3 regions of the Mesobacillus subterraneus genome follow, and region 1 is predicted to be linked to each of the others. Evidence: predicted binding sites of a transcription regulator. Region 1 holds the regulator's gene; each other region holds the start of a gene.
The links. Region 1 encodes CtsR, which represses protease genes until heat stress. Its sites were predicted from a motif close to ATGGTCAATAAAGGTCAAACA; they were not measured.
Positions count from the first base shown of each region.

Region 2: a site for CtsR is predicted at 2,734-2,754, ahead of clpP (ATP-dependent Clp endopeptidase proteolytic subunit ClpP). Genes of this name have one in related genera too.
Region 3: a site for CtsR is predicted at 1,595-1,615, ahead of LC048_RS15220 (Clp protease N-terminal domain-containing protein). Genes of this name have one in related genera too.

Region 1 covers NZ_CP129019.1:4,297,778-4,302,798, forward strand. Annotated here, with positions in the region: gene clpC (ATP-dependent protease ATP-binding subunit ClpC) at 1-1,248, opposite strand, end outside; partial or broken gene LC048_RS22450 (protein arginine kinase) at 1,253-2,336, opposite strand; gene LC048_RS22455 (protein-arginine kinase activator protein McsA) at 2,339-2,884, opposite strand; gene LC048_RS22460 (CtsR family transcriptional regulator) at 2,912-3,373, opposite strand; gene LC048_RS22465 (hypothetical protein) at 3,733-4,017, opposite strand; rRNA gene rrf (5S ribosomal RNA) at 4,555-4,670, opposite strand; rRNA gene LC048_RS22475 (23S ribosomal RNA) at 4,747-5,021, opposite strand, start outside.
Region 2 covers NZ_CP129019.1:235,552-240,572, reverse strand. Annotated here, with positions in the region: gene LC048_RS01105 (sugar-binding transcriptional regulator) at 1-175, opposite strand, end outside; gene LC048_RS01100 (glutaredoxin family protein) at 299-559, opposite strand; gene rpoN (RNA polymerase factor sigma-54) at 663-2,006, opposite strand; tRNA gene LC048_RS01090 (tRNA-Arg) at 2,476-2,547, opposite strand; gene clpP (ATP-dependent Clp endopeptidase proteolytic subunit ClpP) at 2,916-3,521, shown strand; gene LC048_RS01080 (HPr family phosphocarrier protein) at 3,582-3,839, opposite strand; partial or broken gene whiA (DNA-binding protein WhiA) at 3,862-4,810, opposite strand; partial or broken gene LC048_RS01070 (gluconeogenesis factor YvcK family protein) at 4,939-5,021, opposite strand, start outside.
Region 3 covers NZ_CP129019.1:2,918,323-2,923,343, reverse strand. Annotated here, with positions in the region: gene argF (ornithine carbamoyltransferase) at 1-131, shown strand, start outside; gene LC048_RS15230 (undecaprenyl-diphosphate phosphatase) at 327-1,139, opposite strand; gene LC048_RS15225 (YjzC family protein) at 1,293-1,475, shown strand; gene LC048_RS15220 (Clp protease N-terminal domain-containing protein) at 1,626-3,539, shown strand; gene LC048_RS25100 (AAA family ATPase) at 3,542-4,225, shown strand; gene LC048_RS15215 (YjzD family protein) at 4,383-4,571, opposite strand; gene LC048_RS15210 (alpha/beta hydrolase) at 4,833-5,021, shown strand, end outside.

The DNA of each region.
Region 1 (5,021 bases):
AAGCTCCTTAAGGTTAGGCGGTGTGGTATAAGAGCGCAGGCGAACCTTCGAACCAGCTTCATCAATTAAGTCAATCGCTTTATCCGGAAGGAAACGGTCAGAGATGTAGCGGTCAGATAATTTTACCGCCGCTTCAATTGCCTCATCCGTAATCGATACTCTGTGGTGTGCTTCATAGCGGTCACGAAGCCCCTTCAAAATTTGCACTGATTCTTCCGCAGTTGGCTCATCCACGGTAATCGGCTGGAAACGTCGCTCTAGCGCAGCATCTTTTTCGATGTATTTACGGTACTCATCAAGTGTTGTCGCACCGATACATTGAAGTTCACCACGAGCCAATGAAGGCTTCAGGATATTTGACGCGTCAATCGCACCCTCTGCACCGCCGGCCCCGATCAGGGTATGAAGCTCATCGATGAAGAGAATGATATTTCCGGCCTGGCGAATTTCATCCATGACCTTTTTCAGGCGGTCCTCAAATTCACCGCGATACTTTGTTCCGGCAACAACCGTTCCCATGTCCAGTGTCATGACACGCTTGTCACGGAGGATCTCAGGCACTTCATTGTTTACGATTTGCTGTGCCAAACCTTCAGCAATCGCTGTTTTACCGACACCAGGCTCACCGATCAATACAGGATTATTCTTCGTCCGGCGGCTTAACACTTCGATGACACGCTGGATCTCCTTAGCACGCCCGATGACCGGATCCAGGCTGCCTTCCCTGGCGATTGCAGTTAAGTCTCTTGCAAGGCTATCAAGTGTAGGAGTATTGGCATTTGCCGTTCCACCTCCCTGATGACCAGAAGTTTCATTGCTTCCAAGCAGCTGCAGGACCTGCTGGCGCGCTTTGTTCAGGCTGACTCCAAGATTGTTCAGCACTCTTGCAGCCACGCCCTCTCCCTCACGAATCAATCCGAGAAGGATATGTTCAGTTCCAACATAGGAATGGCCCAACTTCCTTGCCTCATCCATGGAAAGCTCGATAACCTTTTTAGCTCTTGGCGTATAGTGGATTGTCTGGGAAGTTTCCTGGCCGCGGCCAATCAGGTTTTCAACTTCCTTCTGGATTTTCTCCGCTCCAAGGCCAAGTCCATAAAGCGCCTTTGCCGCAATTCCCTCTCCCTCACGCACAAGGCCAAGCAAGATGTGTTCTGTGCCGATATTGTTATGTCCAAGGCGGATTGCCTCTTCCTGTGCGAGTGCCAATACTTTTTGTGCTCTTTCGGTAAATCGTCCAAACATCATAAGATCATCCTCCTGACTCGTCTTTTGTTTCCATTTTCAATCGTTCTCTTATTAAAGCAGCTCTGCGGATATCCCGTTCATTCGGTCTTAATGGTCCTCCCGCATATTGCTGCAAAAACCCAGGCTGAGTTAATATCATCAATTCATTCAAAATCGATTTGGAAATATTTTTTATAAAGCCCATATCTATTCCAAGCCTTAAATCAGAAAGGCAACGGGCGGCTTCCTTCGTTTCGATGATTCTGCTATTGGCAAGTGTCCCATATGATCGAAACACTCTGTCTTCTAATTGTATGTTCGAAGTCTTCGCTAATGCTTCCCGCGCTGACCTTTCCTGAGATATAATCTGGCTTACGACACTTTTTAAATCGTCTACGATGTCTTCTTCCGATTTTCCAAGCGTAATTTGGTTCGAGATTTGAAAAATATTGCCGAGCGCTTCACTGCCCTCGCCGTAAATACCTCTTACCACCAAACCAAGCTGGTTAATCGCAGGGACAATCCTGTTCATTTGCTGTGTTAAAACAAGACCAGGCAGATGCATCATCACCGATGCCCTAAGGCCGGTCCCTACGTTAGTAAGGGCAGCTAGTCAAATAGCCGAATTTTTCATCAAACGCATAATTGACATAATCCTCTAGCCAGTCATCAATCTGATTGGCAGCCCTTAGAGCCTCACTAAGCTGGAAGCCCGGTAATAAACACTGAATCCTGACATGGTCTTCCTCATTGATCATGATGCTCACTTCTTCATTTTCAGATAGTAAGACAGCACCATGTACGGAGTTTTCTGCCAGATTCGGACTGATCAAATGCTTCTCGACTAACACCCTTTTCTGCAAAGGGGGAATTTCATCCATATTGATCATTTCCAACTGACCGAAGGTAGCTACTGATGTATTACTGGCACGTTCCATGATCGTACTTACCACTGCTTTTGCCTCTCCATTGGTGTACAGCGTCGGAAAGTTATATTCATCAAGATTCCTTGCAAAACGGATGCGAGAGCTAAGGACGATATCTGAATCTGGTCCATCATCACTCATCCAGGAGCTGACAGCCTGATTGATAAACTTCTCCAATGACAAGGCTACTCCCCTCCCTCTTGACCTGCTGACAATTTTCTTTCAAGTTCCCTGATCTGGTCTCTTGTCTCAGCAGCTTTCTCAAATTCCTCTGCAGAAATCAGGCTTTTCAGAGTTTGCTTAAGATGATCGATTGTCTTCCTTACATGAAGGTCCCCGCCGACTCTTCTAGGAATCTTTCCATTATGCATGGAATTACCACTATGGAGCCTCCTTACAATCGGGGTCAGCTGTTCGCGAAAAGCATCATAGCAAGTCGCACATCCAAACCGGCCTACTTTTACAAACTGTGGAAACGTCATCGAACATTGCGGGCACTGGGCCACTTGCTCCGTTTCAAACTCTTTTTTCTGTTCCGGAAAAGCAGGTTCCATATTTAATAGTCCGGCAAGTAAGCTATTGATCGAAAAAGCAGGGCCGTTGTTCATCATAAACAATTCGCCTTTTTCTTGTGCGCATATTTCACACAAGTGCAATTCCGTTTTTTCACCATTTGAATAATTCGTGAAGTGCAGCGTTGCCGGCCTTTGATTACACTCTTGGCAGATCATGCCCTCACCTCTTTATCTGCTTTGATATTATTTATACTTCAATGCCATCAGCATTGCTTTCAACATTCTCGCACGCAGCTCATCACGCTGTGGCAGCTCTATATACAGGACGGACCTGTCGAGCACACTCAGCATAATTTTTGCTTCACGGTCAGTCACTACATCTTCCTCTACAAGACGGAAGATGACATGCTCAGCGCTGCTTTGCGAAATACGTACTTGAATCAAAGACAGTAAATCATCAATCAAATGTGCATGATCATAAGCCTGGACTTTGATGATCCGGATGTAGCCGCCGCCACCCCGTTTACTCTCAACAAGATAGCCCCGTTCAATCGTGAACCTTGTATTGATGACATAATTGATCTGGGACGGCACGCACTGAAATTTATCGGCGATTTCACTTCGTTTGATTTCAACGATGTCTTTATCGCTCATTTCTAAAACCTGCTTGAGGTAATGTTCTATGATGTCCGATATATTCCTCACTAAACCTCCCCCAATCTGACTTTGACTATATTTGACGTTAATTATACAAAAAAAATTTTTCCGATGCAATGAATGCATCCCGAATTCACTTCTCCAAAAATTATGTATGCCAAAAGATGTTAATAAGGGGATTGTTGGCTATTATACCCATTTTAAGGCGAATGGAAACTTATATCAGGAAACATCCAAGAAATTTTATGATCAGGAACAGCTTCGGAGTGCAGCTGGCGGAGCGAAAGAATGGTACAGCGTTAATGTGTATTTGCACGGAAAAATAGTAAAAGGAAAATTTCTATTTTTCATCAATGAGAAGGCTGTTATATTTTATTGTCTGAGATTCTCACCTGTGCCTGTATCGACTAAATTGCTAATTTACCAAAGAAAATAATGAAGACTAATAGCGCTGATAGCCCCATAGTCAGGAAGACTGTTGAAAAGCTCCTGGCTATGCTCTTCCAGTCTTTCATACCTGAAAGCCCGATGAACCCAATACATAAAGTCATTAAAGTCGCACCTAAAAGCAGGACGTGTGGGTGTGTTCCAAAGATGGTGTAATCAATTGGCCCTGTAAAGGAAAATAGGTAAAATAGTAAAACCCAGATAGTCGATAAAATGAATGACCAATAATTCAATAGTCTTATCATGGATTCCTCCTATTATCATTGATAATTATTTAATGAAGGATCTTTCTATTATTGGAGTGACGGGTGCTTATGTGCTTATGATTTTATTATTCAACAAAAGATTCATTTATCCTTCTGAAACTATAGAGGCATGGGATTAATTGTATTATGACTATGGATAGATAATGATTGTTTGCTAGGTGATTATTTGACAATTTTAAAGTCATTTCGTCTTTTTGTGTTGGAAGCGGGTTTTAGTTCTGACAGCTTTTATGTTGCTCCAAACGTGTTTGAAGTTGTAGTAGGTTGGGACAGCTTTTTGTGCTTTTCCTCTGAACCTGTCCGATGTTGACTCTTCTTGTGACAGCTTTTTGATTTTTTTCCTGGAAACCTGGCCAAAGTTGCTCCTTCTTCCGACAGCTTTCGTTCTTGTTATCTAAACTTGTCTGAAGTTGCCATGCCTCTTCTCAAACATTACATCTTATTTTCGATTCCATTATAACTAAAGTATTTCTGCATACAAAAAAAACAACAGCCATTACAGCTGTTGTTTCGTGTGCCCGGCGGCGTCCTACTCTCACAGGGGGAAACCCCCAACTACCATCGGCGCTGAGAAGCTTAACTTCCGTGTTCGGTATGGGAACGGGTGTGACCTTCTCGCTATCGCCACCAGACTATTTGGTTTGAGGTTTTATTCCCTCAAAACTAGATAATGTGTAAGAAGAATTCAAGAAAAACGAGTCATCTAATTTGGTTAAGTCCTCGAACGATTAGTATCAGTCAGCTCCACACGTCACCGCGCTTCCACCTCTGACCTATCAACCTGATCATCTTTCAGGGTTCTTACTAGCTTGCGCTATGGGAAATCTCATCTTGAGGGGGCTTCATGCTTAGATGCTTTCAGCACTTATCCCGTCCGCACATAGCTACCCAGCGATGCCTTTGGCAAGACAACTGGTACACCAGCGGTGCGTCCATCCCGGTCCTCTCGTACTAAGGACAGCTCCTCTCAAATTTCCTGCGCC
Region 2 (5,021 bases), 720 kb from region 1:
AGAACTCAACCTCAGAACGCAAAACCCGTTCAGTCAAATTCAGGCTTACTGAAAGATTTCTCCTGCCAACTGGCTGCATCACGTTTATGTACTGCAGGATGAGGTATCGTTTTTGCATAACTTGCAATAAATCGGGTAATATTCTTTTTTGAATATCAATGAGCGAAAAGTCCATGTTGATATTCTCCTTTTCCAGAGCTGGACTAAAAATGTCCCGCTAAGACATATTATGTCCCACTCGCGGTAAAAAAAATCACCCCTGCTACAAATTTCATTCTAACAGGAGTGAAAACCTTATTCAACTAATAAAGTCGAGGTTTTTTCTTGTAAACGCTTCACTTATGAACTTTTTGTTCACAATACCATATTGGAGCTCTTCACCGTCCAATTCAACGACAGGAATCATGATTCCATACTTCTCGACAAGCTCGTCGTCAAGGTCGATATTGATTTCTTCTATTGTAAAATTCCAATCTCGCTGGAGTTCCTCCAGGATTTCTCGCGCTGTTTCGCACAAATGACAGCGCGGGCGGGAGTATAGTTTAACTGTTTTCTTCATATGAATCTCCTTCGACTAAACTTCAAAACCCTTTTCGTATACATTGTGGCTTTTGTTCAAACAATCAATTTACAGCTTCAGAAAACTACCTACCATTAAAGCTTTAATCAAATCTCTTCCGCTTCGAAGACGATGGTATGCCTAGCTGGTCCCTGTATTTAGCCACAGTTCTTCGGGATACGACCATTCCTTCATTGTCCTCTAGCATCTCCACTAGTTTCTGGTCTGAAATGGGCTTCTTTTTATTTTCTTCTTTTATATAATGCTGTATGGCTGCTTTTACTTTTTGCGAGGAAGCCTGGTCGTTCTCGGTTGTCTGGATTGCACTTGTAAAGAATGATTTCAATTCGTAAGTGCCCGCTGGTGTCTGCATGTATTTTTCACGGACTGTTCGGCTTACGGTCGATTCATGGATTTCAAGTTCTTCGGCAACTTCCCTCATCGTCATCGGGTTCAGATGGGCAGGTCCGATCAAAAAGAAATCCTGTTGTTTTTCAATAATTTTCATTGATACTCTCTGGAGCGTTTCCTTTCTTTGTGCAAGACTGCGCTGGATCCACTGATAGTCCCCCTGCTTTTCCTGAAGGAATTTGTTCAATTCAGGATCCTTGTGGCCAGATAGCTGGCGGAAGTACCCTTCATTAAAAGATACCTTAGGAATCAGCGAATCGAACACACTTACCGAGAGTTCATCCCCTTGGCGTTTCACCACAACGTCAGGAACGATATAGGCAGGTTTTTCCCGCTGGAACGATGCACCCGGTTTTGGGTTAAGCTGCTGGATATTGTCATGGACTTTTTGGATGTCTTTCACATCGATATTCAGCATCTTCGCCAGCGCTTTCCATTTTTTCTCAGCAAATAGAAGGAACTGATCACGAATGATTGTGATCGCCAACTCATTTTCAGGTGTCCGCTTTTGCCTCGTCAGTTGAAGCAGCAGGCATTCCCTGAGATCATGAGCCCCGATACCGGCCGGGTCCAGCGACTGAAGTTTAAAAAAAGCAGATTCAACAATTTCATGTTCTACTTGATATCTGTTTACTAGACCTTCTCGATCGAGGGTCAAGTAACCGTTTTCATCTATATTTTCAATCAATTCATGTAAAATCAATTTTTCCTCAGCAGTAGCTTTTAGCAAGTTTAATTGTGAAAGCAGATAATCTTCAAGCGTGTCACTCGCTCCTGCTCCGACCTGCTCAATCAAGTTTTTCTGGTCCCGTTCGAACGTCCTTGTTCTTGTCTTCCTCGTACGGTCCATATTGGAATCAAAGTGAGTAATATTTTTAAAGTCTACTTGAATCAGGGGATTTTCCATTGACCTAGCTTCAAGAAATGCCGCAAGCTCCTGGGCTGAGTATTGCAAGAGCGCGATTGCCTGGGTCAGCTCCTGAGTCATCGCTAATTTTAATGTCTGCTTTTGCCATAAACCAGCTTTCAAATCCATCCAAATCACCCCTTCATCCATTTTACATGATAAACAGGCTCTGGTGTATGGAAAGAATTTGGCATAGGTCATATAAACTGCTTGGGTTTAATCGGCAAAAAAGCAATTCAGGCACAACAGTATGTTCATCACCCGAACAGAACCCGGACAAATGGTAAGCGAATCAAGTAACCTACCAATTTTAAAGTGTTTTTTTTGAAAAAAACCAGTAAAAAGCAACTGGAAAAATTATTCTCTTAAAGAGTCGCTATAATTGCACTATCAGAGGATATAATTGCGCATACTCACCCGATAATTGCACAATACCAGAGCATAATTGCGTAAACATCAGTGATAATTGCAGATTCTCCCATTTTAAGGAAAAACTAATCAAAGTTCGGTTTATAAAAAAAGGCTTTCGAGAAACCCCCGACAAAACTTGGACAGTTTTATCTGAGCAATCTCAAAAGCCATTTCCATTAAGTAGTGACGCCCTCGGAGGGAATCGAACCCCCATTTCAAGAACCGGAATCTTACGTGCTATCCGTTGCACCACGAGGGCATGTTTGAAGTTAGCGTTACGCTTACCTATTATAGGGTAAGATTGGTCCCTTTGCAAGGATGATTTTTTGGGATCTCGACCGCTTGTTATTGTTTAAAAATTACATTCTTGGGTAAGATGGATACGGTACAGTAAAATGGAATATACATTATTGTCGAACAGTTTCTGCAGGCTAATCAAGCGATTCGTTTGACCTTTATTGACCATGCGTGTATCATAAAACTACATAGGTGTTCTGGCAAGCGAACCAGTTTATGCCAGCCTGCAATTTGCCTTTTTAAAAGGAAGGAAATTGCCTTATTGAGGCAGACCAGCTTTTTAAAAAGTGCAGTAAAAAGAGATCTTTACGTTAAAGGAGGAAAACAAACATGAACTTGATTCCTACAGTTATTGAACAAACGAATCGGGGCGAAAGGGCTTATGACATTTATTCCCGCCTTCTAAAGGATCGCATCATTATGCTGGGAAGCGCAATCGATGACAATGTTGCCAACTCAATCGTAGCCCAGTTGCTTTTCCTGGAAGCTGAAAATCCGGAAAAGGACATCTCCATCTACATCAATAGCCCGGGCGGCAGCATCACTGCCGGCATGGCAATCTACGATACTATGCAGTTCATCAAGCCAAATGTACAAACAATCTGTATCGGTATGGCAGCTTCAATGGGTGCATTCCTGCTAGCTGCTGGTACAAAAGGCAAGCGTTTTGCCCTTCCGAATGCAGAAGTAATGATTCACCAACCACTGGGCGGTGCTCAGGGACAGGCGACAGAAATCGAAATCGCTGCAAAGCGCATTCTTTTCCTTCGTGAAAAGTTGAATACAATTCTTTCTGAGCGCACTGGCCAGCCAATTGAAGTCATCGCGAAAGATACTGACCGCGACAACTTCATGACAGCTGAACGCGCGAAGGAATATGGTCTTGTTGACCAGATCATCACTCGCAACGTTCTTGAAGAAAAGAAAGATAAATAATCATCCGAATTAAAAACTCGCTCTCTAACGGGAGCGAGTTTTTTGGTTATTAAGATCTTTTTAGTTTTCTTTTTGGATATATTCTGCCAGCTTTTCCACTGCTTCTTCTTCATCATTGCCTTCTGCGATCAGGTTCACGGATGCGCCAGCACTGACGGCAAGGCTCATCAATCCCATGATGCTTTTAGCATTTACCTTTTTCCCATCCTTCTCAAGAAAAATATCGGATGTGAACCTGTTTGCTTCCTGTACGAACAATGCCGCAGGTCGAGCCTGTAAACCAGTTTTTAATTTTACTTCCACCTGTTTTTCCACCATTGAGTATTCCTCCTCCAGCCCACTATTTATTTGTAATTTGTCCGGCACGCAGTTTATCTGCTATTTCATCAATTTTACGCAGCCGGTGATTGATTCCTGATTTACTGATTGCTCCCCCGCTTACCATCTCACCTAACTCTTTAAGGGTGACATCCTGGTAATCGACACGGAGCTGAGCGATTTCCCTCAGTTTATCGGGTAAAATTTGCAGGCCGACGGTATCCCTTATGAAGCGGATATTCTCCACCTGTCTCAGTGCAGCGCCGATTGTTTTATTCAAGTTAGCAGTTTCACAATTCACAAGACGATTAACCGAGTTTCTCATGTCGCGTACAATCCGGATATCCTCGAATCGCAGCAGCGCATTATATGCACCAACAATGGTTAAAAACTCAGTGATCTTTTCAGCTTCCTTCAAATAGGTGATGAAGCCTTTTTTTCGCTCAAGCGTTTTGCTGTTCAACCCGAATGTATTCATCAGCTCACATAATGAGTCATTATGCTCCTGGTACATAGAGGCAATCTCTAGATGATAGGAGGACGTTTCCGGATTGTTCACGGATCCTCCTGCAAGGAAGGCACCTCTTAAGTATGATCGCTTACAACATTTCTTTTTCACCAATTCAGGTGAAATTTCATGGATAATTTCAAAGCCTTCTCCAATAATCTTTAAATCCTCCAGAATATCCCTGGCTGATTCCTTAAGGCGGACAATATAAACATTATTCTTTTTCAGCCGCATTTTCTTTCTTACCAGCAGCTCTACCTGAACCTGATAACTTTTTTTGATCAAGGTATAGATCCGCCTGGCAATCGCGGCATTTTCCGTCTGTATGTCTACGATGAGTTTTCGATTTGAGAAGGAAAGGGAACCATTCATCCGGATCAAAGCGGACAGTTCCGCATCAGCGCAGCAGCCCTTCACGTCAATGTTCGTGAGTTCCTTTTTTTGTTTCCGAAGCGAACGACACCTTCTCACCCCCCCTGTTTATACACCGCTGTCCCTTTTGTAAATCAGCAAGCGTGACAGCTGTCTTTTTATTTTATTTTTGCATTTAGACTGTAGGCCCCAAAAGAGACAAACGCTTGCATCCTATATCTACGCGTTATATCTCTTTTTGGTTTCATCTATTATCATAGAATATAAAATTTCTGAAACTTTTTTTTGTATCATGCCTGATG
Region 3 (5,021 bases), 1.4 Mb from region 1:
GCCTTCCCGCCCACCGCGGCGAAGAGGTAACAGCAGAAGTGATCGACGGCCAGCATTCCATCGTATTCGAACAGGCAGGCAACCGGCTCCATGCCCAAAAGGCATTGCTTGTGGAGATATTGAAAGATTAAGTGGTTGAATAGGTGAAAAAGTCCAAAGAGATGTTCTATAAGACCGAATGAGTGGTTAAGGAGCGAAAAGGTCCTATAGGAAGATTCTGTAACCCGAATGAGTAATCCAAGATGCAAAAGGGCAGATAAGAGGACACTCCATATACCTACAAAAAAACACAAAAACCGGCTATTAAGGTAGCCGGTTTTTGAGTATTAAGAAAAGAAGAGGACAAGTGGTCCTACAATGAAGCAGTATATCGCAAAGTATTTCAAGTTTCCTCGCGCCATGATATTCATAAACCATTTTAAAGAGAAGTAAGAGGCAATCAGTGATGCAATGAACGCAAAGATATATGGCACTGCTAATTCTCCAAGACGTTCATCAAGTAAAAGGTCAGAAAACCCGAGAATCATCCCTCCGAAACTAACTGGAATATAAAGCAGGAAAGAGTACCTTAGCGCAGTTTCCTGTTTCATGCCTAGGCTCATCGCAGCGACAATGGTCGCACCAGAACGACTGATTCCGGGAATAAGGGCAACTGCTTGGGCAAGTCCGACAATAATGGCATCTTTCAGACTTAAATCGCCGTCATTCTTGCGGCCACGCAGGTTTCGGATCAGCCAGAGAGCAAGGCCAGTAATGATCAGTGTTACGCCGACAGTTTTAATATCAGCTAATTTGTCCTCGATAAAATCCGCGAATAGGACCCCTATGACTCCTGCAGGAATCGTTCCAACAATCAAATAAATGATGAACATAAAGTCAGATTTTGCTTCGGGATCTTTACTTTTAAGATAGACAATCCCGTTCACGATTAACCGGATGATATCGGCTCTGTAAATTAACAAAACAGCAAAGAGTGAAGCTGAATTCATCAATAGAGCAAAACTCATTCCTTCAATTTTAAGTTTAAAAAAGTGCTCTGCTATTTCAAGATGTCCGCTTGATGAAACAGGAATTGGTTCAGTAATACCCTGGAATAGGCCTAGAAATATGTATTTAATCAGTTCATAGAAATTGTCCATATGGTTTTTAATTTCCTCCACTTAATTTATAAACTCATTACACTAATGTACCGTATAACCTTTTTTTTTGGAAGGATAAATTAAGCATAAATACTTTATTTAAATCAGTAAATAATAAAATTGCCGGAATACTTTAATGAAGGAGGATGGCAAATGGGTCAAAGTCATCAATTTCGTGCTGGACAAAAGGCACCAAATAATGGGATTTATATTGAAATTGGAGAAACAGGCAGCAATGTCAATAATCCGCAAAAAATCAAACTAAAAGCTGGGGACCGTTTTCCGGAAAACTCCAATCACAATCGCCACTGGACGTACATGCCAAAGTTCAAATAAAAAGTTCAAGATCCTGTTCATTCAGGATAAAAGCAATTTCCGGAATAAAATCATAATTCAGTAAAGCCATCCAGTGCGGATGGCTTTACTATTTGGGAATTTTTATTATAATATAATTAAAGGTCAAAAAAGGTCAAGGAGTGATTGGGCATGAATTTAAATAAGATGACCGAAAGTTTGCAGAAAGCATTTGTTTCAGCCCAGACCCTGGCTGTTCAACATAATCACCAGGAAGTGGATGATGCACACCTGCTGCTTGCCCTACTTGAAGAGGATGGCAATCTGGCGGCAACATTGCTTACTGGTATCGGAATGAAAATGGAGCATTTTATAGATGGATTAAATCTTACCCTGTCAAAGAAACCTCAAGTTTCAGGAAGTGGTGTAGAACAGGGGAAATTATTTATTACCGCAACGCTTCAAAAGGTTTTAGCTCAGGCCGAAAAGGAAATGAAACAGTTTGAAGATGACTATTTGTCCGTAGAACATGTTTTGTTGGCCGCTCTTGAAATTCCTGGATCTGAATCTGGCGGAGCAATGAGAAAATTAGGAGTTAGCAAAGAAAAATTATTAGCAAGAATTAAAGAGGTTAGGGGGAACCAGAGAGTGACTTCACAAAACCCAGAAGCAACGTATGAAGTATTAAAAAAATATGGCCGTGACCTTGTCGAGGAAGTCCGGACCGGAAAGGTCGACCCGGTAATCGGCAGGGACAGTGAAATTCGCAATGTCATCCGTATCCTGTCAAGGAAGACGAAAAACAATCCGGTCCTGATTGGGGAGCCAGGCGTAGGGAAGACAGCTATTGTAGAAGGGCTCGCCCAAAGGATCGTTCGCAGGGATGTTCCGGAAGGCTTAAAGGAAAAGACAATTTTTGCACTCGACATGAGCGCCCTGATAGCAGGTGCGAAATTCCGGGGAGAATTTGAAGAGAGATTAAAAGCGGTCTTGAATGAAGTGAAAAAGAGTGAAGGGAAAATCCTGTTATTCATAGACGAACTCCATACCATTGTTGGCGCGGGTAAAACAGAGGGGGCAATGGATGCCGGGAATATGCTGAAACCAATGCTTGCTCGTGGGGAACTTCATTGTATCGGTGCAACGACTCTTGATGAACACCGAAAATACATTGAAAAAGACCCAGCTTTGGAACGCCGATTCCAGCAGGTATTGGTTCAAGAACCAGATGTCGAGGATACTGTTTCCATTTTACGAGGATTGAAGGAAAGGTTTGAAATTCACCATGGAGTGAATATCCATGACCGTGCGCTGGTTGCTGCAGCTACATTATCAGATCGTTACATTACGGACCGATTCTTGCCAGACAAGGCGATTGACCTCGTAGATGAAGCATGCGCGATGATCCGTACAGAAATTGACTCAATGCCGACTGAGCTTGATGAAGTGACTAGAAGGGTCATGCAGTTAGAAATTGAAGAAGCTGCGCTAACTAAGGAAAAAGATGATGCTAGCCGAGTCCGCCTTGAAACTCTTCGTAAGGAGCTTGCTAACTTGAGGGAAAAAGCTAATGCAATGAAGTCAAGGTGGCAGAAAGAAAAAGAAGGCATCCAAAAGGTTCAGGAGCAGCGAGAACTGCTGGAAAAACTTCGGCGAGAACTTGATAAAGCGGAAAATGACTATGATTTAAATAAGGCTGCTGAGCTTAGGCACGGCCGAATACCTTCTCTTGAAAAAGACCTCAAGGCACTTGAGCAGGAGGTTAGCAAAAGTGAAGGTGAGAGGCTCCTTCGCGAAGAAGTGACTGAAGATGAAATTGCGTCAATCGTCTCAAGATGGACAGGCATACCAGTGATGAAGCTTGTTGAAGGAGAGCGGGAAAAGCTTCTCAAGCTAGAAAGCATTCTACATGATCGGGTTGTTGGACAGGATGAAGCAGTATCACTCGTATCCGACGCGGTCCTCAGAGCCAGAGCAGGCATCAAGGATCCAAATCGGCCAATTGGATCTTTCATTTTTCTAGGTCCTACCGGTGTAGGTAAAACGGAACTGGCCAAACGCTTGCTCAGTCTTTATTTGACAGTGAAGAACATATCATTCGAATAGATATGTCTGAATATATGGAAAAACATGCAGTATCAAGGCTGATAGGGGCACCTCCAGGTTATGTAGGTTATGAAGAAGGCGGCCAGCTGACAGAAGCAGTCAGAAGAAATCCGTATTCGGTCATCCTCCTTGATGAAGTGGAGAAGGCTCATCCGGAAGTCTTCAATATCCTGTTGCAGATGCTGGATGATGGACGGGTAACGGATTCACAAGGCAGAATGGTCGACTTTAAGAATACGGTCATTATTATGACATCCAATATTGGCTCTCATTACTTGCTTGACCGGCAGGGGGGAGACGAGGAAATTTCCTCTGAAACCAGGGATCTTGTAATGGCCCAGCTTCGCGGCCATTTCCGTCCGGAATTTCTGAATCGTGTGGATGAAATCATCCTTTTCAAGCCTCTGGCATTAAAGGAGATTAAGATGATTGTTGGAAAATTAATAAAGACTCTGCAAGCAAGGCTTGCAGACCAGCAAATTGAGCTGTCAATCACCGATGAAGCAAAAGAGTTCTTAGCTGAGCAAGGATTCGATCCAGTATACGGCGCTAGGCCGCTAAAGAGATTCATCCAGAGGAGCTTAGAAACAAAGCTCGCGAGGGAAATCATTGCAGGCAGAGTTAAAGAGAAGAGCCGGGTGGAAATTGGCGTAGAAAATGGAGATATATCCTTGAATGTAAAGTAAGAAGCTTTAATAGAGAAAAAAAGTCATCCTCTAGGATGACTTTTTTTTCTGAATAAGAAAGTATAAATTCACCTTCTAGAATTGTCTAGCTTCAGCGCCTAGCCCCTCGAGTCGCTTGTCGGGGCTGAACGAGGCGCTTGCGCTTTTCTTATGTACTTTAATGTTGATGATTTTCTTCAGATCCATTTGGAAGAACAGCCGGAATCACAAGGATAATGATTGTTGCCACAATCGCAAGGATCGTGCTTTGAACTAAGTCCAATCCAACACCGATCATCGCACCAGCCACGTAATTTAGCATTAGAACAAGAAGGAATGTCCAGAGTAGTGTCCAGAAATATTTCACGATTTTCACCTCTTACATTATTAAATCTTTTCTCATTTTACCATAAGCCATATAAATTATAAATGAATTTTAATTAAAATGAAAAGCGTTTTCATTGCACATTTCTATATTTCTAAAATATGGTAAAATTAATATGACAATATCATGAGATTTTTTACCCTAAGAGAAGGGATTAATATAGAAAAATGGGCAAATCCCCTTTCATTTCCCGTTAAATAACATACAGTAATATGAATAATCTGTAGGAAAGGGGTTGGTAAGATGGAGAGCCGGAACTTTAAACTGGATACCGAATGGAATGTCATCCATTATCCTCAAAGGACAAATGGTTTCGGTATCCTGACGATTGGAGATGAAAGGCATTTTGTGAACAGCGAAAGCAGCTTCTGGACACAGAATGAAGGTAAACGTTCACTGTTGAACATACTGAAAAACGAAGGGTATACTGTC